DNA from 3 places in the Caulobacter sp. CCG-8 genome. Region 1 is predicted to be linked to each of the others. Evidence: predicted binding sites of a transcription regulator. Region 1 holds the regulator's gene; each other region holds the start of a gene.
What was found. Region 1 encodes LexA, which represses DNA repair genes until DNA is damaged. Its sites were predicted from a motif close to ATGTTCNCNANNTGTTCT; they were not measured.

Region 1 (7,279 bases):
ATCCTTTCGGGCGAGCGGGCGGTGATGACCCTCGACGGCTTCGTGGTCGACGTGGTCAGCCCGGGCGCCGGCGGGCCGCGCCTGCTGATCGCCCCGGTCTCGATCAGCGGCCTGGCGCCCGAGGACACGCCCAAGCGGGTGCGGGTGACCGTCGAGGCCGAGGACATCGTCGCGGCGGGCCAGGCGATCCGTCTGCGGGCGATGCTGGGACCGCCGCCGCCGCCGGCCGCGCCCGGGGCCTACGATTTCGCCCGCGACGCCTGGTTCCACGGCGTGGGCGGGGTCGGGTTCGCGATCGGCCAGACGCGGCCCGTGGCGCTGGACCCGCCGCCCTGGCGGCTGCGCACGGCCATGGCCGTCAACGCGCTGCGCTGGCGGCTGGCCAGCCGGATCGTCCGGGACATGGGCGTCGAGCGCGGCGGGATCGCCGCCGCCATGGTCACCGGTCACGAGGCCTGGATCACCCAGGACCAGACCGACGCCATGCGCGCCTCGGGCCTGGCCCACATCCTGTCGATCTCGGGCCTGCACATGGCCATCGTCGGCGGCTTCGCCTTCGGCCTGGTGCGCCTGCTGATCGCCGCCTGGCCGTGGGCGGCGCTGCGGGTCCCCGGCAAGAAGGTCGCGGCCCTGGCGGGGTTGGCGGCGGTCGGGACCTATCTGGCGGTGTCCGGCGCGCCGCCGCCGGCCCTGCGGGCGGCGATCACCGCTACCGTGGCCTTCGCCGCCATCCTCTTCGACCGCCAGGCCATCACCTTGCACGGCCTGGCGATCGCGGCCCTGGTCATCCTGCTGGTCCAGCCGGAGTCGGCGGGCGCGCCGGGCTTCCAGATGTCGTTCGCCGCCACCGCCGCCCTGGTGGCCCTGGCCGAGGCCTGGCCGCGTTCGGTGCGCGAGATCTCCACGCCCTGGTGGATCCGGGCCATCCAGGGCGGGGCGAGCTGGCTGGCGGTCAGCGTCGGGGCCAGCTTCGTGGCGGGCATGGCCACCGGGCCGTTCGCCATGCAGCACTTCAACCGCGTGGCCGTCTGGGGCCTGCCGGCGAACCTGGCGGTGGCGCCGCTGTCGTCGTTCGTGATCATGCCGTTCCTGGCCCTGGGCGCGGCCCTGGAGCCCTTCGGCCTGGGCGCGCCGTTCCTGGCCGTGGCCGGCTGGGGCATCGCCGCGATGATGGGGATCGCCCAGGCCTTCGCCGGCCTCGGCGGGGCCCAGCACGTGGTGGCCAGCGGGCCGCCCTTCACCCTGGCCCTGGCGTTCGTGGGGCTGATGCTGCTGTGCCTGTGGCGGGGACGCCTGCGCTGGCTGGGCGCGCCCCTGGCCCTGGCGGTGGCCCTCTGGCCGCGTCCGACCCCGCCCGACGTCTGGATCGCGCCGGACGGCAGCACGGCGGCCGTGCGCCAGGGCGGAGAGGCGGTGCTGCTGCGGCCCGACGCCCGCCGGTTCGGAGCCGAGCTGTGGGGCCGCCGCCGGGGCCTGGTCGTGCCGGAGAGCGCCGCGCCCAGCCTGCTCTACGCCTGCGACCGCCGGTCCTGCGCCCCGACCGCTCGAGCCCCCGTGGCCCTGGCCTTGTCATGGAGCAAGACGGCGCCGGACTTCACCGACCTGGCGGCGATGTGCGGCCAGGCCGAGATCGTCGTCCTGCGCGGCGCCGCGGCGGCCGTGCCGCCGGCCTGCCGCGACCGGATCGTGCTCGACGCCGACGACTTCGCGGCCGGCGGCGCGGCCGAGCTCTATCGGCGCGGCGACGAATGGTGGATCGTCTGGGCCCAGCCGCTGCGGGGCGTCCGCCCCTGGAGCGGCGCGGCGAGGGGATAGCCATGCTGAAAGTGTGGGGACGGCGCAGCTCGGCCAATGTCCAGAAGGTGCTGTGGCTCGTCGGCGAACTGGACCTTCCGCACACGCATGTTCCGGCCGGCGGCGACTTCGGCGGGCTGGACGATCCGGCGTTCCGGGCGCTGAACCCGCACGGCAAGGTGCCGGTGATCGACGACGGCGGGGTGGTGGTCTGGGAGTCCCACGCCATCCTGCGCTACCTGGCGGCCGTCCATGGCGCGGACCGCTTCTGGGCCGCCGATCCCGCCGTCCGGGCGCCGATCGACGGCTGGATGGACTGGGCGCAGACGGCGCTGCAGCCGGCCTTCCTCACCGGCCTGTTCTGGGGCGGATACCGCACGCCGGAGGCCCAGCGCGACGTCGGGGCCGTGGCGCGGGCCCTGGACCGGACGGTCGCCTGCCTGGCTCACGTCGATCGTCTGCTGGCGGATCGTCCCTTCGTCGGCGGCGAGACCCTGTCCCTGGCCGACATCGCCATCGGGACCCATCTCTATCGATATTTCGAGCTGGAGATCGACCGGCCGGACCTTCCGCGCCTGGCGGCCTGGTTCGAGCGGCTGAAGGCGCGGGCGGCCTATCGCGAGCACGTGATGGTCCCGTTCGGGGACCTGAAGGGGCGGTTGGCGTTCTGAGCCTTGTGGGCGAACGACGGAGGCGATCATGGAACGACAGGGCGGCTGCGCCTGCGGGGCGGTGCGCTATGTGGCCAGCGGCGGACCGCTGCGGGTGGGCCTGTGCCACTGCCTGACCTGCCGCAAGCGCCACGGCGCGCCCTGCAACGCCTTCGCGGCCTTTCGCGCCGACAAGGTGCGGATCGAGGGACGGACCCAGGTCTGGGCCGGCGCCGAGCACGGCCTGCTGCACGGCTGCCCGATCTGCGGTTCGCCCCTGTTCTGGACGGCGACCGACCAGGACGACGACGAGATCGAGATCCACCTGGGCGGGCTGGACGAGGTCGGCCAGTTCACGCCGCAGTACGAGGTCTGGGTCAAGCGCCGCGAGCCGTGGATGGCGCCGCTGAACGTGCCGCAATATGTCGAGAACCGGCCGGCGGGGATGCCGACCTGAGGGGCTATTCGAAACGCACGCTGAAGCTGCTGTAGCTGCGGGACGTGAAGCGGATCGTCAGATGCAGCGTGCGTCCCTCGATCGATTCGCCCGACTTGACCCTGGCGGCGACCCTTGAGGCGTCCAGCAGCTTCGCCGCGGCCTGGTCGAAACCGTAGCCGCTGGTCCGTGGCGAACCGAGGAAGCAGTCTTCCAACGCGCCCTTCCGGCCGATCGTGCAGGTCGTTTCCACGACATCGGACACGCCCATGCGCTGGGCGTAGTCGGGATAGTACTGATCAGCCCGGAACTTGCCTGTGTTGATCTTCACATCCTGCGCGCCGAGCGGGGCCTGGGGTGAAGCCGAGGCGGTCGAATCGGCGACGGCCGGAGTCGCCTGCAGGGCCAGGATGAACGGTAAGATCAAGGCGTGTTCCTTGAGGTGACGTCGTCCTTGGGTAGCTTGAGCATGGATCGCCGTCCACCACGCTCCCGCAATCTGGAACCCAAAACAAAAAAGCGCTGAGTCCGGTCAGCCAGACTCAGCGCCTTCGATCTTGGTCCCGGCGTTCGCCGGGATGAGCGGACCAGAAACCTAGTGATAGCGCCGGATCAGGCCCACCAGCTTGCCCTGCACCTCGACCTGGTCCGGGCCGAAGATGCGGGTCTCGTACTTGGGGTTGGCCGCTTCCAGGGCGATCGAGCCGCCCTTCTTGCGCAGGCGCTTGAGGGTGGCTTCCTCGCCGACCAGGGCCACGACGATCTCGCCGCTGTTGGCCGTGTCGCCCTTCTTGATGATCACATAGTCGCCGTCGAGGATGCCGGCCTCGATCATCGAGTCGCCCTGGACTTCCAGCACGTAGTGCTCGCCGCCGCCCAGCATGGTCTCGGGCACCGGCAGGCGCTCGCGTTCGTGCTGGATGGCGTCGATCGGGGTGCCGGCGGCGATGCGGCCCAGGATCGGCAGCTCGCGGGTGTTGTCGGCGGCGATCGGCGCGGCCGGGATCGACGGGGCCTGCCCGCCGCCCTCGACCACCTGCGGCTTGAAGGCGCCCCGTCCCTTGGGCGGGGAGGCCGTCGTCGCCTGCTGAGGCAGCTTGACCACTTCCAGCGCCCGGGCCCGGTGGGCCAGGCGGCGGATGAAACCGCGTTCCTCGAGCGCGGTGATCAGGCGGTGGATGCCGGACTTGGACGCCAGGTCCAGCGCCTCCTTCATCTCGTCGAAGGAGGGGGAGACGCCGGTCTCCTTGATCCGTTCGTGGATGAACATCAGCAGCTCGTGCTGCTTGCGCGTAAGCATGTCCGGCCTCGCCAGTCGTCGCGGAACAAACCGCAAACCTCTACGAATGTTCTCTAGGTGTTCTTCGTTGATGTCAAGTTAACGGTGTTCGCCGGAACGGCGGGCGAAAACGCTAGGAAATACAGGCCCCGATCCGGGATCTTGGTGACGCTCGACGGCGGTCCGGCCGAATCGAGGCCTGCCCGGCTTGACGGCCGGCCGCCCGAGGCGGAGCCTCCTGAACAACGATAAGTCACGGGAGGACGCGACCCATGGCCGAGCGCGCCTACGACCTGGTCCTGCGCGGCGGGACGGTGCTGGACGGGATCGGCGGCCCGGGCTTCGTCGCCGACGTGGCGGTCAGGGACGGCCTGATCGCCGCGATCGGGCCGGGCCTGGCGTCGGGCCGCGAGGAGATCGATGCGCGCGGCCGCCTGGTCACCCCGGGCTTCGTCGACATCCACACCCACTACGACGGCCAGGCCACCTGGGACACGTCGATGACGCCCAGCGCCGGGCATGGGGTCACCACCGTGGTGATGGGCAACTGCGGCGTGGGCTTCGCGCCCTGCCGTCCCGAGGACCGCGACCGGCTGATCCGTCTGATGGAGGGCGTCGAGGACATCCCGTTCCCGGTGCTGACCGAGGGCCTGCCCTGGGCCTGGGAGAGCTTTCCCGACTATCTGGACTTCCTGGCCGGCCGCGCCTTCGACGTCGACATCGGCGCCCAGCTGCCGCACGCGGCGCTGCGGGTGTTCGTGATGGGCCAGCGCGGGGCCGATCGCGAGCCGGCGACGCCCGGCGACATCGCCGCCATGGCCGCCATCGCCCGGCGGGCGGTCGAGGCGGGAGCCCTGGGCTTCTCCACCTCGCGGACGCTGAACCACCGCACCAGCGACGGCCAGCCGACCCCCACCCTGACGGCGGGCGAGGACGAGCTGACCGGCATCGCACTGGGCCTGGCCGCCGCCGGCAAGGGCGTGCTGCAGCTGGTCTCGGACTTCTTCCCCGACGGCCCGGCCGAGCTGGCCATGCTGCGGCGGATCGTCGAGCGGTCGGGGCGGCCGCTGTCGTTCTCGCTGGTCCAGAGCCCAAGTCGCCCGAGGGCTGGAAGGCGATGCTGGCGGGCCTGGCCGAGGCCGTCGACGCCGGCCTGCCGATGAAGGCCCAGGTCTGCGGCCGGCCGGTGGGCGTGCTGTTCGGCCTGGAGCTGACCCTCAATCCGTTCAGCCAGAACCCGGTCTTCGCCGAGATCGCCAGGGCGTCCCTGGCCGACAAGGTCGCGGCCTTGGACGATCCCGACTTCCGCGCCCGGCTGCTGGTCCACGACGGCGACGCCAAGGGACCGTTCGCCGGCAGCGCGCTGCGCGCCTGGGACAACCTCTTCCCGATGGACGCCGTCCCCGACTACGAGCCGACCGCCGACCGGACGGTGGCGGCGATCGCGGCGCGGGAGGGACGCGACCCGGCCGCCGTGGCGTTGGACGCCATGCTGCGGAACGGCGGGCGCGGCATGCTCTATCACCCGTTCCTGAACTACGCCGACGGATCGCTGGACCCCAGCCTGGCCATGCTGCTGCATCGCGACACCGTGCCGGGCCTGTCCGACGGCGGCGCCCATGTGGGCATGATCTGCGACGGCAGCTTCCCGACCAGCAACCTCGTCCACTGGACGCGCGAGCGCACGCGCGGGCCGCGCATCCCGCTGGAGACCATGGTGGCGATGCAGACCCGCGACACCGCCGTCGCCGTGGGTCTGCTGGACCGGGGCCTGATCGCGCCCGGCTATCGGGCCGATCTCAACGTCATCGACTACGAGGGGCTGAGGCTGGAGGCGCCCGCCGTGGCCTACGACCTGCCGGCCGGCGGGCGGCGCCTGAGCCAGAAGGCGCACGGTTATGTCGCCACCGTCGTGGGCGGGGTGGTCACCCGGCGCGACGGCGAACCGACCGGCGCCTTGCCCGGCCGCCTGGTGCGCGGGGCGCGGGCGGCGCCTGCGGCCCTGGCGGCCGAATAGGGCGAGTCGGGACGCGGGAGATCAGTCGGAGGTTGACCGCGCGCGCCGCCCTGCCTGTAGTGCCTTGGGCGACCATCGGATGGGCGGGCATGGATCGGATCTGGCTGTTGAACGCGGGCTGGCCGCGCGCCTTCTGGGTCAGCTACGCGGCCTTCGCGCTGTTCGAGGTGTGGGTCTGGCTGCGCGACCGGCGCGGCGCGAGCGGACAAGACGCCGACCGGGGCAGCCTGCGGGCCCTGGTGGCGGTGATCGCCGCCGGGATCTTCGTCGCCTTCTTCGTGGCCTATACGCCCTCCACCGCCTTCGCCCGGCTGACGGCCTGGAAGGCCGAGGCGCGGCTGGCGGCCCTCGTCCTGATCTGGGGCGGGCTCGTGCTGCGCCTCTGGGCGATCCTGACGCTGGGGGCCTTCTTCCGGCGCACGGTGCATCTGCACGACGACCACCGGATGGTCACCTCGGGTCCGTACCGGATCGTCCGCAACCCCGCCTATCTGGGCAGCCTGCTGACCCTGGTCGGCGTCGGGCTGGGCCTGGGCAGCTGGCTTTCGGCCGTGGTCCTGGCGGTCGCCGGCCTGATCGCCTTCGGCCAGCGGATCCGGGTCGAGGACGCGGCCATGACCGCGCGCTTCGGCGAGGCCTATCTAGCCTATCGCAAACGCAAGGCCGCGCTGATCCCGCTGATCTGGTAGGCCGGCTCAGGGAGCCAGGTCGGACCGGTCCTTGGCCTTCAGCTGCAGCCAGTCCTGGAACGGTTGGTGGTAGGCCAGGTCGAAGACCTCGGCCTGGAGCTTGAAGGGCAGGTTGGCCTCGCTGTTCCACAGCATCACCACGCCCGTCCGGGTGGCGGGGTCGAACATCATGGTCGAGCGATAGCCGGTCACCGCCCCGCTGTGGCCGACCAGGCGGTGGCCCTTGTAGGTGAAGCTGCGCATGCCCAGGCCGTAGCCCGGATGCTGCAGCGAGCGGCCCAGCGGCGAGTTGCCGTAGGGGCGGCCGGTGTTGACGCGCGGGCGCTGGATGTCGGCCAGCACCCCGGCGGGCAGGACGGCGGGCGCCTGGCCCATCTGGGCCTGCATCCACCGCGCCAGGTCGACGATGTTGGA
Region 2 (7,279 bases), on a different contig from region 1:
GCTGAAGACCCATTCGCCGGACATGCCGGCGATGGAAACCGCCGCCCTGGCGATGAACACGCTCTTCATGGCCAATGTCGCGGCCTATCAGAGCATCCATTTCGAGCCGGCCAAGCTGGTCTATTTCGTGCTGATGGCCCTGGTGTTCGCCACCTCGGCCCCCACCCGGCGCGTGGCCTTCGTCAGCGTCGGCGCGGCGATCGTCGGCCTGGTCGTCATGGCCCGCAACGCCCCCGGCGACCTGGTCAGCCAGTACGGCTTCATCGGCGTGGCCGGCGCCTTCGCGGCGCTGGGCATGTCGACCCTGATGCGCGGGGCGGTGATGCGCGAGCTGCGCGCCCGCCTGGCGTCCGACGCCCTGAACCGCAAGCTGGAAGCCGAGCTCGACGAGAACCGCCGCCTGCGCACCGAGGCCCAGGACCTGATGGTGGTCGCCCAGACCGCCAGCCGCGTGAAGACCGAGTTCCTCGAGACCATGAGCCACGAGATCCGCACGCCGCTGAACGGCGTGCTGGGCATGGCCCAGGCCATGGACCGCGACACCCTCTCGGCCAAGCAGCGCGCCCGCCTGGCCACCATCCACCAGTCCGGCGCCACCCTGCTGGACGTGATCAACGCCGTGCTCGACATCTCGCGGATCGAGGCCGGTAAGATGGAGATCGTCCGGGCGCCGTTCGACCTGGACGCCCTGGCCGACACCCTGCGCCAGCTCTACGGCGGCCTGGCCCACGACAAGGGCCTGGATTTCGCCCTGGAGGTCGAGCCCGGGGCCGGCGGCTGGCGCGACGGCGACGCCGCCCGTCTGCGCCAGGTGCTCAGCAACCTGATCTCCAACGCCATCAAGTTCACCGACGCCGGCCAGGTGACCGTGCGGATCGGCGGCGACGCCCAGACCCTGACCTGCGCCGTGACCGACACCGGCGTGGGCGTGCCCGAGGCGCGCCGCGCCCAGATCTTCGAGAAATTCGTCCAGGTCGACGGCTCCAGCACGCGCCGCACGGGCGGCAGCGGCCTGGGCCTGGCCATCTGCCGCGAGCTGATGACGCTGATGGGCGGCCAGGTCGGCTTCGAGAGCCCGGCGGCCGGCGGCGCCTGCTTCACCTTCGAGGCCCCCTGCCCCGCCCTGACGCCGGTGGGCCAGCCGACGAAGGTCGAGCCGGTCGCCGACGAGCCGGCGATGGGCGGCGCGCTGAAGATGCTGGTCGTCGACGACAACGCCACCAACCGCACCGTCCTGCAGGCCATGCTGGGCCATCTGGGCGTCGCCTGCGGCGTGGCCCGCGACGGCCACGAGGCGGTGGCGATGTGGGAGTCCGGTCCCTGGGACGCCATCCTGATGGACATCCACATGCCGGGCATGGACGGGCTGGAGGCGGGCCGCGTGATCCGTACCCGCGAGGCGGCCGAGGGCCGGACCCGCACGCCGATCCTGGCCGTCACCGCCAGCGTGCTGAGCCACGAGACCGAGCGCTACATGGCCGCCGGCATGGACGGCTTCGTGGCCAAGCCGATCGCCGCCCAGCGCCTGGTCGAGGCCCTGGACGTGGCCCTGAGCGCCCCGCCCGCGGGCGGCGCGGCGGCGGCGCTGGGGTAGACCTATCCCCTCGTCATCCCGGGCCTTGCGCCAGGGATTCCTGGTTCAGCTCGCACGCGAGGCGCAAGCGGTTCGCTGGCGAGCCGCCTCAACTGCACTTGCGACCGACAGAGGGGTTCCGGGCGCAAGGCCCGGGATGACGGCGCTATTTATGATGCGGAAGAAACCCGAGCTCAGAAGCTCAGCGCGCTCAGGTCGACGATGATCTTGAAGGCCCAGATGGCGCAGGCGACGCAGACGACCAGGGTGATGATGTCGTCGATCTCGGAACGCTGGCGCACGACCTTGGCGGCCTTGCCGCCCTTGCCCTTGGCCGGAGCCTCGGGGGCCGCCGGTTTCGCCTCTTCCTTCGCCGCCGCCTTGGCCAAGCTCGTCGTCCTCGAGGGCGCGCAGGATGCGCGATCCGTCCGCGCCATAGACACCAAGGGTGCTGAAGGTTGCGCTTCCAAAGGCGGTTTATTGTTCGTGAACGCTGTAACCTCCGCCGGTCCCGCCGCGAACTGATCCTCGACGACCAAGGAGGACGCGCGCCATGACACGAACCACGATGCGGAAGACGGCCTGGGCCAGCCTGGCGGCCGGGACGGTCCTGGCGGTCGCCGTCGGGACCTGGTCGATGGCCGGGACCGGCGGCACGGCCCAGCGGCCGGTGGTGCTGGAGCTGTTCCAGAGCCAGGGCTGCTCGTCCTGCCCGCCGGCCACCGCCAACCTCAACGCCCTGGCCGACCGGCCCGAGGTGCTGGCCCTGAGCTTCGGGGTCACCTACTGGGACCAGCTCGGTTGGAAAGATAGTTTCGCCAAGCCGGCCTTCACCGACCGGCAGAAGGCCTACGCCCGCGGCCTGGGCGCCCAGCTGGGCACGCCGCAGATGGTGGTCGAGGGCCGCGAGGACCTGATCGGCACGGACGCCCGCGACGTGGAATTGGCCCTGCGCCGCGCCCGCCCGGCCATGGACGCCACGGTCGCCGTGTCGCGCGGCCGGGTCGAGATCGGGGCCGGCCAAGCCCCCAAGGCCGGGGCCGACGTCTGGCTGGTGCGCTACGATCCACGCGTTCAGCAGGTGGCCATCCAGCGCGGCGAGAACAACGGCAAGACCCTGCCCCACCGCGACGTGGTCCGCGAGCTGACCCGGCTGGGCGGCTGGAACGGCGCCCCGGTGGCGTTCGCGACCACGCCGCCGGCCGATCCGGCCCTGCGGACGGCGGTGCTGGTCCAGGCGAAGAACGGCGGCCCGATCCTGGCGGCGGCGCGACTTTAGGCCCTGCTGACACCTGATGTCAGCAGTCTGTCGCCACCTGCCGCCACAGCGACATTTGTTCGCACCTTGTTCTTGTGTTAATCGCCGGTCTGCGCCCTACATATAGCCGTCTCGCCGTGGCTCCTCCCACGGCCCTACGCGTTCCGGAAAACATGGCTGAACAACTGAACTTCATCCGCGTGCGCGGCGCGCGGGAGCACAATCTCAAGGACGTCAGCGTCGACATCCCGCGGGGCGAGCTCGTGGTGCTGACCGGGCTTTCGGGCTCGGGCAAGAGCTCCCTGGCGTTCGACACCATCTACGCCGAGGGCCAGCGCCGCTACGTCGAGAGCCTGTCGGCCTACGCCCGCCAGTTCCTGGAGCTGATGAGCAAGCCGGACGTGGACCTGATCGAGGGCCTGTCGCCGGCCATCTCGATCGAGCAGAAGACCACCTCGCGTAACCCGCGCTCGACGGTGGGCACGGTCACCGAGATCCACGACTACATGCGCCTGCTGTGGGCGCGGGTCGGGGTTCCCTACTCGCCGGCCACCGGCCTGCCGATCGAAAGCCAGACCATCAGCCAGATGGTCGATAAGATCACCGCCCTGCCGGAAGGCACGCGCCTCTATCTGCTCGCTCCCGTCGTCCGCGACCGCAAGGGCGAGTACAAGAAGGAGATCGCCGAGTGGCAGAAGGCCGGCTTCCAGCGGCTGAAGATCGACGGCGAGTTCTATCCGATCGAGGACGCCCCCGCCCTCGACAAGAAGTTCAAGCACGACATCGACGTAGTCGTGGACCGCATCGTCACCAAGCCGGGCATGGAGCAGCGCCTGGCCGACTCCATGGAGCAGGCCCTGCGCCTGGCCGACGGCCTGGCCGTGGCCGAATGGGCCAACGTCGAGGAAGGTGAGAAGGAGCCGCGTCGGCTGCTGTTCTCGGAACGCTTCGCCTGCCCGGTCAGCGGCTTCACGATCGCCGAGATCGAGCCGCGGCTGTTCTCGTTCAACAACCCGGCGGGCGCCTGCCCGGCCTGCGACGGCCTGGGCGCCAAGCTGGCCTTCGACGCCGACCTGGTGATCCCCGACAAGGACCGCAGCCTGCACAAGGGCGCCGTCGCCCCGTGGGCCAAGGGGCCATCGCCGCTCTACACCCAGACCCTGCAGGCCCTGGCCCGCCACTACGGCTTCTCGATGGACGAGCCCTGGCACAAGCTGCCGGAAAGCGCCCGCCAGATCGTGCTGCAGGGCTCCAAGGGCGAGAAGATCAAGTTCGTCTACGACGACAACGCCCGCAAATACGAGGTGGCCAAGCCCTTCGAGGGCGTGCTGCCGAACCTGGAGCGCCGCTGGCGCGAGACCGACAGCTCGTGGGTCCGCGAGGAGCTGGGCCGCTACCAGTCCGACACCCCCTGCGAGGTCTGCCACGGCAAGCGCCTGAAGCCCGAAGCCCTGGCCGTGAAGATCCACGGCCTGGACATCGCCGCCGTCTCGAACCTGGCGATCCGCCCGGCCCGCGACTGGTTCACAGCGCTGGAAGGCCATCTGACCGACAAGCAGATGGAGATCGCCCGGCGGATCCTGAAGGAGATCAACGACCGCCTGCGGTTCCTGGTCGACGTGGGCCTGGACTATCTGAACCTGTCGCGCGGCTCGGGCACCCTGTCCGGCGGCGAGAGCCAGCGCATCCGGCTGGCCAGCCAGATCGGCAGCGGCCTGACCGGCGTGCTCTACGTGCTGGACGAGCCGTCGATCGGCCTGCACCAGCGCGACAACACGCGCCTGCTGCAGTCGCTGCAGGGCCTGCGCGACCTGGGCAACTCGGTGCTGGTGGTCGAGCACGACGAGGAAGCCATCCTCACCGCCGACTATGTGATCGACATGGGTCCGGCGGCGGGCGTGCACGGCGGCGAGATCGTCGCCGAGGGCAAGCCGGCCGACATCATGGCCAATCCGAAGAGCATCACCGGCCAGTACCTGACCGGCGCACGCGAGATCGAGGTGCCCGAACAGCGCCGCCCGATCAGCAAGAAGAAGATGCTCCGCGTCGTCGGCGCCAAGGGCAACAACCTGAAGGATGTGACGGGCGAGATCCCGGTCGGCACCTTCACCTGCATCACGGGCGTGTCGGGCGGCGGCAAGTCGACCTTCACGATCGAGACCCTGTACAAGGCCGCCGCGCGCCGCCTGAACAACGCCAGCGACGCCCCGGCCTCGCACGAGCGGATCGAGGGCCTGGAGAACTTCGACAAGGTCATCGACATCGACCAGTCGCCGATCGGCCGCACCCCGCGCTCGAACCCGGCCACCTATACCGGCGCCTTCGGCCCCATCCGCGACTGGTTCGCCCAGCTGCCGGAGAGCAAGGCGCGCGGCTACGGTCCCGGCCGCTTCAGCTTCAACGTCAAGGGCGGCCGCTGCGAGGCCTGCCAGGGCGACGGCCTGATCAAGATCGAGATGCACTTCCTGCCCGACGTCTACGTCACCTGCGACGTCTGCAAGGGCCAGCGCTACAACCGCGAGACCCTGGACATCCTGTTCAAGGGCAAGACCATCGCCGACGTGCTGGACATGACGGTCGAGGAAGCCGCCGACTTCTTCAAGGCGGTGCCGCCGATCCGCGACAAGATGGAGACGCTCAAGCGCGTGGGCCTCAGCTACATCAAGGTGGGCCAGCAGGCGACCACCCTCTCCGGGGGTGAAGCGCAGCGGGTGAAGCTGTCCAAGGAGCTCAGCAAGCGCGCCACCGGCCGCACGCTGTACATCCTCGACGAGCCGACCACCGGCCTGCACTTCGAGGACACCAAGAAACTGCTGGAGGTCCTCCACGAGCTGGTCGACCAGGGCAACACCGTGGTCGTCATCGAGCATAACCTCGACGTCGTGAAGACCGCCGACTGGCTGCTGGACTTCGGTCCGGAAGGCGGTGACGGCGGCGGCCAGATTGTCGCCGTGGGCTCGCCCCAGGACGTGGCCAAGGTCGAGGCCAGCTGGACCGGCCGCTATCTGAAGGACGTCCTGGCCCGCCACGAGGAACGGCGGCTGGAGCGCGTGGCCGAGCTGAAGAAGAGCAAGCGGGCCTAGGCTAGAAAACGTCGGCCCGGTCGGCCGGACCTTCCATCAGGCGATGGAAGGCGTAGCCGATCGGGCCGACCTGCACCGCGAAGGCCAGGGCATGGACCAGGCCACCGAAAACCCTGGACGCCATCGCGACAGGCCCGAAGGCCGTGTTCAGCGCGGCGGCCAGGGACGACGCCCGGAGCACCGGCGGCTGGGCCAGGCCCAGCGCGTCGCGCGCCCACGATCCCGCCCATTCGATCGCCATGGACAACAGCAGCGTCGCGACGAAGAGCGTCGCCAGCCGGACATGAAGCTTCCGGCTCGGACCCAACGCGCGCGCCAGGCGCAGGCGTCCGTCGGCGAGGGTCGCCGGCGCCGCCAGGGCCAGGCGGGCGCCCGCCGCGGTCAGCATCACGGCGCCCAGGTGCAGGGCCAGGCTCGTGGTGAGCGGCCCCGGCTCCAGGACCCTTGCGAGCAGGAAGACCCCGATCGGCGCCGCGATCACGATCGACATCACGGTCACCGGCGCCACGAGGACTAGAAGGCGGAGTTCGCCGCCGCCAAGGCGCGGCCAGGCCGCGCGGCGGTCGTCGGGCCGGATCGTCGCGCGAAGGACCGCCGCGCTCGCCACGGTCGTGGTCAGGACGTCCAGAACGAGGCCGCCGAGGCCCAACGGCACGGCGACGTCCGAAAGGCTCCGCCCCGCCGCGAAACCTTGCCAGGCCGCGACCTGGAAGCCGGCCAGGATGGTCCCGCCCACGATGAACACCAGCGCCCAGGACAGCGCCGCCAGCGGCCGTCGGGCGACCAGCCGGAAGCCGGACAGGACGCCGTCGGGCCAGGAAAGTGTCTTCACCCGCTCCCCCTAGTCGAACACCGCCGCCTGGTCGGCGGGATTCCTGCCGGTCAGGTCGCGATACAGAACCGCCATCGGGGCGTAGGCGACGACGCCCGCGAAGGTTCCGACCACCACGCGCGCCAGGTTCGGAACCAGGTGCTCGGGTTCGGCGGCGTAGCGCGCCAGTTCGATGATGAAGGGATCGTCGCCGATCTTCGCGTCGGCGCCGCCTTGCTTGAACACGTCGCCCAGCGCCGACAGCAACCATTCGCCGCCGCCGTAGGCCGCCAGAAAGAGCAGGGCGCAGACGATGGCCAGCCGATAGCGTCCGCGCGTCATCCGCCAGGACTCCGCGATCGCGATCCGCCGTTCGAAGAGCGTGATGGCGGGCGCTGACGAGAACCGCGCCAGCGACACCGCCGCCAGGACCAGAACGGTCACGAGCGTACTGGTCTTCGTCGCCAACTCGGAGTCACGGGCGACCGCGGCGACGATGACGACGAGGACGAAGACGCCGGCGAAAACGGCCACGAACATCAGGCACCAGACGA
Region 3 (7,279 bases), on a different contig from region 1:
GGTCAGGCCTCCTGGGAGCAGCGGCTGACCGGCAAGGACGGTTACGCCACGCCGACCTCGATCGCGGTCGACGCGTCGGGCTCCAGCACCCTGGACGTCTTCGGCATCCCGCGCGGCAAGATGGACTTCACCCAGTCCGACAAGATCGTCTCGGCGACCTCGGCGCGGGCGGGGGACACCTTCCAGGTCCGCACCCGGGCGCGCGGCACCCTGACCACGATCAAGATCGAGCAGGACGATACGCTCGACACCCTGGCCGACAAGATCCGCAAGGCCACGGGCTACGCGGCCAAGGTCGAGTTCAGCAGCGTCGGCAACAACCGCACCCTGCGGATCAGCCCGTCCCAGACCACCTCGACCGTCGAGATCCTGCCCGGCAAGGGCGGCACCGACGTGCTGGAATCGCTGGGGCTGAAGCCGGGGATCGTCCGCAACACCAAGACCGATCACGGCCAGACGGTCTCGGCCGACGGCAAGGGGCCGATCTACGGCTTCGCGCTGGACACGGGCCTGGACCTGACCACCGACGTCGGCCGCAACGCTGCGGTGTCGGCCATGACCAAGGCCCTGTCGGCGGTCCGCAACGCCTATCGCGAGATGGCCGACACCGCCAACGGCGTGAAGCGCACCGACGCGACCGCCTCCTCGAACAACAACGCCACCGGCACGGTGCCGACCTATCTGACCAACCAGATCGCCAACTACCAGGCGGCGTTGGATCGCCTGACCGGCGGCGGCTAGGGCGCGCGCCGCGACGGCCCTGGAAGCCGTCTTGAGCCTTGGACTTGAAAGCGTCATCACCGCGTCGTAGCCAGGGATCATGGAACTTCTCAAAGATCGACGCGTGTTGCTGGGCGGCGGAGCCGCCCTGGCCCTGATCGCGGGCCTCGGCATCGCCCTGACCGTGATGCACGGCAACAAGTCGCCGACCGCCGATCCGCCGGCCTCGCGCGCCGGCCTGATCGTCGAGACCGGCCGCGCCGACGACAACAAGCTGGACGCCAACCGCCCGCTGCGCTGCTTTGTCGGCGGCCAGTTCGTCGGCGAGATCACCCTGGCCGAGTGCGCCAAGAAGAACGGCGTGGCCACCGGCGCCCTGGACGTGGGCGTCGACGAGACCGGCGCCCTGGCCGCCGCCGACCAGGCCGGCACGGTCCTGACCCCGCTGCCGCCGCCGCCCGAGGCCCTGACCGTGCCCGCGCCGGCCGCGACGCCGGCCGCCCCGACGCCGACCGCGGCCAGCACGCCCCTGGCGGTCTGCTGGCGCTACGCCGGCGGCGAATGGCGCAAGCTGCCGGGCGAGATCACCGTCAACGCCTGCGCCCAGCAGATCTCGGGCGGCAAGTGCGAGAAAGCGGGCGGGGCCACCTACGGCCGCTGGGGCGACGAAACCCTGCGCATCGTGCCGGGCAAGGTCGAATCCTCGTCCGACAACCGCACCTTCCATTCGATCATCGACCTGGGGCAGGGCTGCTCCATCCCGTCGGCCTAGAGAGAGTCCAAGACCCATGCGCCTTCCCGTCGTCGCCCTCTCGCTCGTCGCCGCCGCCGCCGTTGTCGGCCTGAGCGGTTGCGAGAAGCAGACCAAGGCCCCGTTCGAGGCCGGCGTCTGCATGCACGTGATCGAACAGAAGGACGGGACGCTGAAGTTCAACCCGGTGGCCCGCAACGTGCCCAGTCTCGAGCTCTGCGCGGCCGAGTTGGAGGGCATGCGCCTGCGCTTCGTGCGCCTGGGCAGCCCCAGCCGCGAGATGACCGGCGCCTACCAGGGCAAGTTCATCTTCCTGCAGAAGGAAGGCATCTATCTGGGCGACACCTACGAAGGCGCCCGGTTCATGTCGCTGGTCCGCACGGGCGATGGCCGCCTGGCGGTCCCGGGGGCCATGCCGCCCCAGTAACGGGGAGGGCCGGAGGAAGAGGGCGGTGGATAACCGCTCTTGTTCCACAGGAACATTTGTGGAACAAACCTTGCGTTCGGCGTTGATAGGTCGTTAACGTCCGGGCCAGATTCCGGCGCGTTGGGTCGCCGGGCGAGAACGAAGGTCTTCCCATGGCGGGCAGCGTCAACAAGGTCATTCTGGTCGGCAACCTCGGCGCCGACCCCGAAATCCGCTCCCTCGGCTCCGGCGACCGCGTCGCCAACCTGCGCATCGCCACCTCGGAGAGCTGGCGCGACCGCACCAGCGGCGAGCGCAAGGAAAAGACCGAGTGGCACCGCGTCGTGATCTTCAACGACAACCTGGTGAAGGTGGCCGAGAGCTACCTGCGTAAGGGCTCGACGGTCTATATCGAGGGCTCGCTGCAGACCCGCAAGTGGACCGACCAGTCGGGCCAGGAGAAGTACTCCACCGAGATCGTGCTGCAGAAATTCCGCGGCGAACTGACCATGCTGGGCGGTCGCGGCGACGGCGCCGGCGCGTCGGCGGGCGGCGGCTATGACGAAGGCTACGCCGCCGGCGGCGGCGGCGGCGGTGGGTTCGGCGGCGGCGCGCCGCGCAGCCAGCCCAGCGGCCCGCGCGAAAGCTTCTCGGCCGACCTGGACGACGAAATCCCCTTCTAGGCGTCGTCGCGACGCCAGAGCTCGAACAGCGGCCGGTTCCCGGGAGCCGGCCGCTTTTTCTTGTGCGCTTTCTCACGACCGCGCGGTGGGCTGGGCCACTGCTGGAACCGGTCCCCCTGGTGATCCTGGCTTCCGGGGACGCGCCAGGCCTGTCGGCCTGACCCGCGGGCTCCCCTTGCGAGGAGATCAGGGATGGCCGAGTCCGCGGGGCCCACCGACGAGGAGGTCCTCGTCGTCGGCGTCGCCCTCTTCGTGCGCGCGCGCGACCTTCGGGAGGATCCGCCGGGCCCTGACGAGACGCTGGCTCAGATCGGCGTGGGGGCCAACAGCCTGGACCTCGCGATCCGCGACTGGATCAACGACCGGTTCCGCGCGCCGCCCAAGCGCAAGCTGATGAGCGGCGATCTCGAGCCCTCCATGACCTGGGCGGCCTTCGTCCTCAAGGCGCTGGGCTGACCAAGCCTTCAAACCGGGCGATCGGCGCCGCGTCCGGCTGCGACAACGGTCGGCGTTTCGGCGCCGGCCGTTTTGGTTTATCCCTGGCGGACGCCTTTCGTCCGTATGGCCATTGAATTTCGAAGGGCGGCGCGCCACCTCGGGGGCGCGGAAGGCAAGCGCGTCGAGGCGCTCGAGTCGGAATCGGGGATTGAGAAGACCGTGGGACAACCCCAGAAAGACGAGGGCGGCCTGGTGCGCCAGGCCCACGGCCTGACCGCCGACCTGACGGCGCCCGACCGCCGGATCTACTGGCTGGACCTGGCCCTGACCGCGACCGCCGCCTGGGGCGGCCTGTGGATCGCCGCCACGGCCGGCCACCCCGGGATCGTCCTCGCCGCCGGCCTGGTCGGCCTGCTGGCCATCTATCGCGGCCTGTCGTTCATCCACGAGATAAGCCACCTGCGGCCCAAGGACGTGCCGGGCTTCCGCCTGGGCTGGAACCTGCTGGTCGGCGTGCCGCTGATGACGCCGTCGATGATGTACGAGGGCGTGCACAACCTGCACCACGCCAAGCATCGCTTCGGCACCGCCAAGGACCCGGAATACCTGCCGCTGGGCCGCTATTCGCCGTTCAAGCTGGGCCTGTTCACGGCGATCTCGCTGCTGGCCCCGCTGGGCGTGATCCTGCGCTCGGGCGTCCTGGTCCCGCTGTCGTTCGTGATCCCGCCCGTGCGCCGCTTCGTCAGGACCAAGCTGTCGGCCCTGGTGATCAATCCCGACTTCGTGCGCGAGGACAACGATAGGACGCGGCCCGACTGGCTGGCCCAGGAGATCGGCTGCTGGCTGTGGTGCTGGGGCGTGGCCGCCGCGACGGTCGCCGGTTTCGTGCCGGTCCGCGTGGTCGCGACCTGGTTCGTGCTGTTCTCGCTGGCCACCTTCGTCAACCAGCTGCGGACCCTGGCGGCCCACTACTGGCACAACGACGGCGAGATGATGAGCTTCGAGGAGCAGTTCCTGGACTCGGTCAACGTGCCGCCGCCGGCCCTGCTGCCGTTCCTTTGGGCGCCGGTCGGCCTGCGCTACCACGCCCTGCACCACCTGCTGCCGCGCCTGCCGTACCACAACTTGGGCAAGGCCCATGCGCGGCTGTCGGCCCGGCTGGCGGCGACCTCGCCCTATCACCGGGTCGAGGAGAAGGGCCTGTTCGTGGCCCTGGCCAAGCTGTTCGCCCGCGCCGGCGGCGCGCCGGTCCTAGCGGTCGAGGCCGACACGGTCGAACGCAAGAGCGCCTGACGGCTGCGACGGCGGCAAGGCCTGGCGCAGGGCCCAGGCCGCGCCGGTCAGCGACAGGGCGACCGCCGTCATCGTCCATTCCAGATGGCTGCCGGGCGAGGCCATGACGCGCGGGATGTGCAGCATCACCACGAAGCACGCCATCATCGCCGTCAGCGCGGTGGCCGCGGGCCGCGACGCCACCCCGAACAGGATCGCCAGCCCGGCCGCCAGGTGGCCTGTCCCCGTCGCATAGGCCCAGAACAGCGGGTAGGGGATCCAGCCCGGCACCATCTTGGCGGTGAAATCGGCATAAGCGAAATGGCTCAGGCCGAAGATCAGCGGACAGACGCCGTAGATCAGCCGCACGGCCAGCCGCAGCCGCAGCCGCAGCCGGGCGTCCGGCGTCCCGCCCGACATCGCGAACAGGGCCAGGCCGCCGGCCGACAGCGACAGGGTCTCGGCCACGCCCAGCCACGAGGCGACCCGGGCCGGGGCGGCGGCCACCTCGGGGCCGTGCAGGGCGACCCAGCCCAGATAGACAACGGCCAGGGCCGCCGAGGCGAGACGGGCGGTGCGCGACCACAGGACGCCGGCGCCCAGGACCAGCATCAGCGCCGCGCTGGCCAGGGCCAGGACATGCCGGCCGGGCGCGCCCTCGGGCACGGGTTGCCATTGCAGGGCGAAGTCGCCGAAGGCCAGGCCGATGATCCCCAGCGCCATGGCGCCCGAGCCGTAGAGTACGCCGTCGCGGTTCATGATCCCTCCCGTTGAACGTTCCGAACTTGGCTCCGCCGCCGGCGCGTGGCTTGGGGTTTGTTGCGCTTCGGCCTCCGGACGGGTTCTATGGCCGCGCATTCCGACGGAGGCGCCTGCATGTTTCGTGTCGAGTCCCACGGCCCCGCCTTGCCCGCCCGCTCGCCGCTGTACGGCGCCGGCGAGGCGCGCTGCGCCACCGACGCCAGGGCCCCGATCGGCAAGTGCTATGCGGGTCCGGTCATCGGCGTTGTGGTGGCGGGGACCTTCGACTACGCCGGCCGCCATGGCCGCGCCCAGGCCAAGCCCGGCGCGATCCTGCTGGGCAACGCCGGCGAGGCCTTCGACTGCCGCCACCTGGACGCCGCCGGCAATCGCCGGGCGGTGATCGCCCTGCATCCGGACCTCCTGGCCGAGGTCGCCAACGACTGCGGCCTGGACGACGCCGACTTCGCGATCTCGGCCCTGGCCCCGTCGCGCGAGACCGCGCCGCTGTACGGCGCGGTGCGCCGCGCGGCCGGCGGGCTGCGCCTGGGCGAGGAGGAGGTGATCGACCTGGCCGCCCGCGCCCTGGCCCTGGGCCGCGACACGCGTCCCGTCGCGCCCACCGGGACCGAGCGGCGGCGCATCCGCGAGGTGATCCGGCACCTGGACGAGGCCTATGCCGAGCCCTGCGAACTGGACAGCCTGGCGGCCATGGGCCAGGTCAGCCGCTTCCACTTCATCCGGTTGTTCCGGGCCATGACCGGCGAGAGCCCGCGCCAGTACCTGATCGGCGCGCGCCTGCGGGCCGCCGCCGACCGCCTGACCGACACCGCCGAGCCCGTCACCGGCATCGCCTTCGACGTGGGCTTCAACGACATCTCGCACTTCAACGCCACGTTCCGGCGGGCCTTCGGCCTGTCGCCGACGGCATGGCGGAAGACGGCTTAGGATGGGTTCAGCCACCGAACCGAAGCGCCGCTGGCCGGACGCCCTGTACGCCTATCTGCGATACGGCTGGGGCGAATGGTTGGCCGTTCTCGCCGTCTGCGGCCTGTCGATCGGCTGGTGTGCGTGGAACTTCGCATCGCTGGCCAGCAGCGGGTTCCTCTTCGTCTGGGGAGGACGATATGGCCCGCCAGGTCACTGGGCCGCGTTCGCCGCGGAGCCGCTGAGCGTTGCGGTCTACGGCGCCGTCGATCTCATCTGGCTGGCGGCGGCGTCGCTCGGGTTCGTGGCGGCAGCCCTGTGGATAGGCCGACGGCTTCAGTCCCGTTAGGCGCGGCGCGCGAAGCCTACGATCCCAGTTCCCGCACCACCGTCTCGCACAACCGATGCGTCTCCAGCGCATCCAACGCCGACAGGCGGCGCCCCTCGCGCACGGCGCCCAGGAAGTGCTCGCACAGGCCCTCGAAACCGCGCTGGCGGCCCACCGAGGTCCAGTCGCCGCGCCGCGCCAGGTGATCCTGCGCGCCCTGGTCGATCACCTGGGCCATGTCGACGATCCGCCGCTTGGCGCCGGCGCCCGAGACCTCGAGGGTCTCCTCGTTCGACCCGCTGGTGCGATTCATGATCCCCAAGGCGTCGCGCCCGCCGCCCGACAGCGACAGGGCCACGTGTTCCAGCAGGCCGTCCACGACCCGCCCGTGCACCCGCGCCTCGCCGGCGCCCGGCGCCAGGAACCGCAGGGTGTCGATCACGTGGATGAAGTCGTCGAACACCACGCGGCGCGTCTCGTCGGCCTGATCGGCGCGGTTCTTCTGCATCACCGCCAGCGGCAGCTTCAGGGCGGCGGCGTCGCGATAGACCGGGGCGAAGCGGCGGTTGAAGCCGACCATCAGCGAGACGCCTTGCGTCTCGGCCAGGTCGACCAGGGCCTCGCTGTCGGCGGCGTTGTCGGCCAGGGGCTTGTCGACCATCGTCGGCACGCCGGCCTCCAGCAGGCGGCGGACGATCTGGGGATGGGCGGCCGTGGCCGCGTGGACCAGGGCGCCGTCCAGCCCCTCGGCCAGGGCCGTGTCGAGCTCGGCGTGCAGTCGCGCGACCCGCCAGGCCGCGCCCAGCTCGACCAGGGTCCGGGCGTCGCGGGTGACGAAGACCGGGTCGAGGTCGGGACGCGGGCCCAGCACGGGCAGGTAGGCCTTCCGGGCGATGTCGCCCAGGCCGATCATGGCGATGCGGAGCGGGGCGATGCGCGAGGTCATGAGGTCCCCAGGGCGTTGAGCAGGTGGTCGGCCAGGGCGCCGGCGTCCCAGGCGTCGCCGCGCGGGG

Region 2: uvrA (excinuclease ABC subunit UvrA) is a predicted target of LexA. The motif match lies at 2,908-2,925, and genes of this name have one in related genera.
Region 3: ssb (single-stranded DNA-binding protein) is a predicted target of LexA. The motif match lies at 1,948-1,965, and genes of this name have one in related genera.

Annotation. Positions count from the first base shown of each region.
Region 1 covers NZ_JBBEUD010000002.1:112,015-119,293, forward strand. The annotation lists gene WAE60_RS02060 (ComEC/Rec2 family competence protein) at 1-1,815, shown strand, start outside; gene WAE60_RS02065 (glutathione S-transferase family protein) at 1,818-2,465, shown strand; gene WAE60_RS02070 (GFA family protein) at 2,494-2,901, shown strand; gene WAE60_RS02075 (energy transducer TonB) at 2,906-3,307, opposite strand; gene lexA (transcriptional repressor LexA) at 3,476-4,180, opposite strand; partial or broken gene WAE60_RS02085 (amidohydrolase family protein) at 4,432-6,176, shown strand; gene WAE60_RS02090 (isoprenylcysteine carboxylmethyltransferase family protein) at 6,266-6,865, shown strand; gene WAE60_RS02095 (serine hydrolase domain-containing protein) at 6,872-7,279, opposite strand, start outside.
Region 2 covers NZ_JBBEUD010000019.1:31,104-38,382, reverse strand. The annotation lists gene WAE60_RS17930 (ATP-binding protein) at 1-1,594, shown strand, start outside; gene WAE60_RS17925 (hypothetical protein) at 1,768-1,962, opposite strand; gene WAE60_RS17920 (DUF1223 domain-containing protein) at 2,127-2,852, shown strand; gene uvrA (excinuclease ABC subunit UvrA) at 3,005-5,914, shown strand; gene WAE60_RS17910 (hypothetical protein) at 5,916-6,746, opposite strand; gene WAE60_RS17905 (hypothetical protein) at 6,756-7,279, opposite strand, start outside.
Region 3 covers NZ_JBBEUD010000012.1:4,584-11,862, forward strand. The annotation lists gene WAE60_RS12995 (hypothetical protein) at 1-741, shown strand, start outside; gene WAE60_RS13000 (hypothetical protein) at 821-1,492, shown strand; gene WAE60_RS13005 (hypothetical protein) at 1,509-1,898, shown strand; gene ssb (single-stranded DNA-binding protein) at 2,051-2,560, shown strand; gene WAE60_RS13015 (hypothetical protein) at 2,753-3,016, shown strand; gene WAE60_RS13020 (fatty acid desaturase) at 3,218-4,291, shown strand; gene WAE60_RS13025 (DoxX family membrane protein) at 4,250-5,029, opposite strand; gene WAE60_RS13030 (AraC family transcriptional regulator) at 5,147-5,959, shown strand; gene WAE60_RS13035 (hypothetical protein) at 5,961-6,287, shown strand; gene WAE60_RS13040 (Gfo/Idh/MocA family oxidoreductase) at 6,304-7,212, opposite strand; gene bioD (dethiobiotin synthase) at 7,209-7,279, opposite strand, start outside.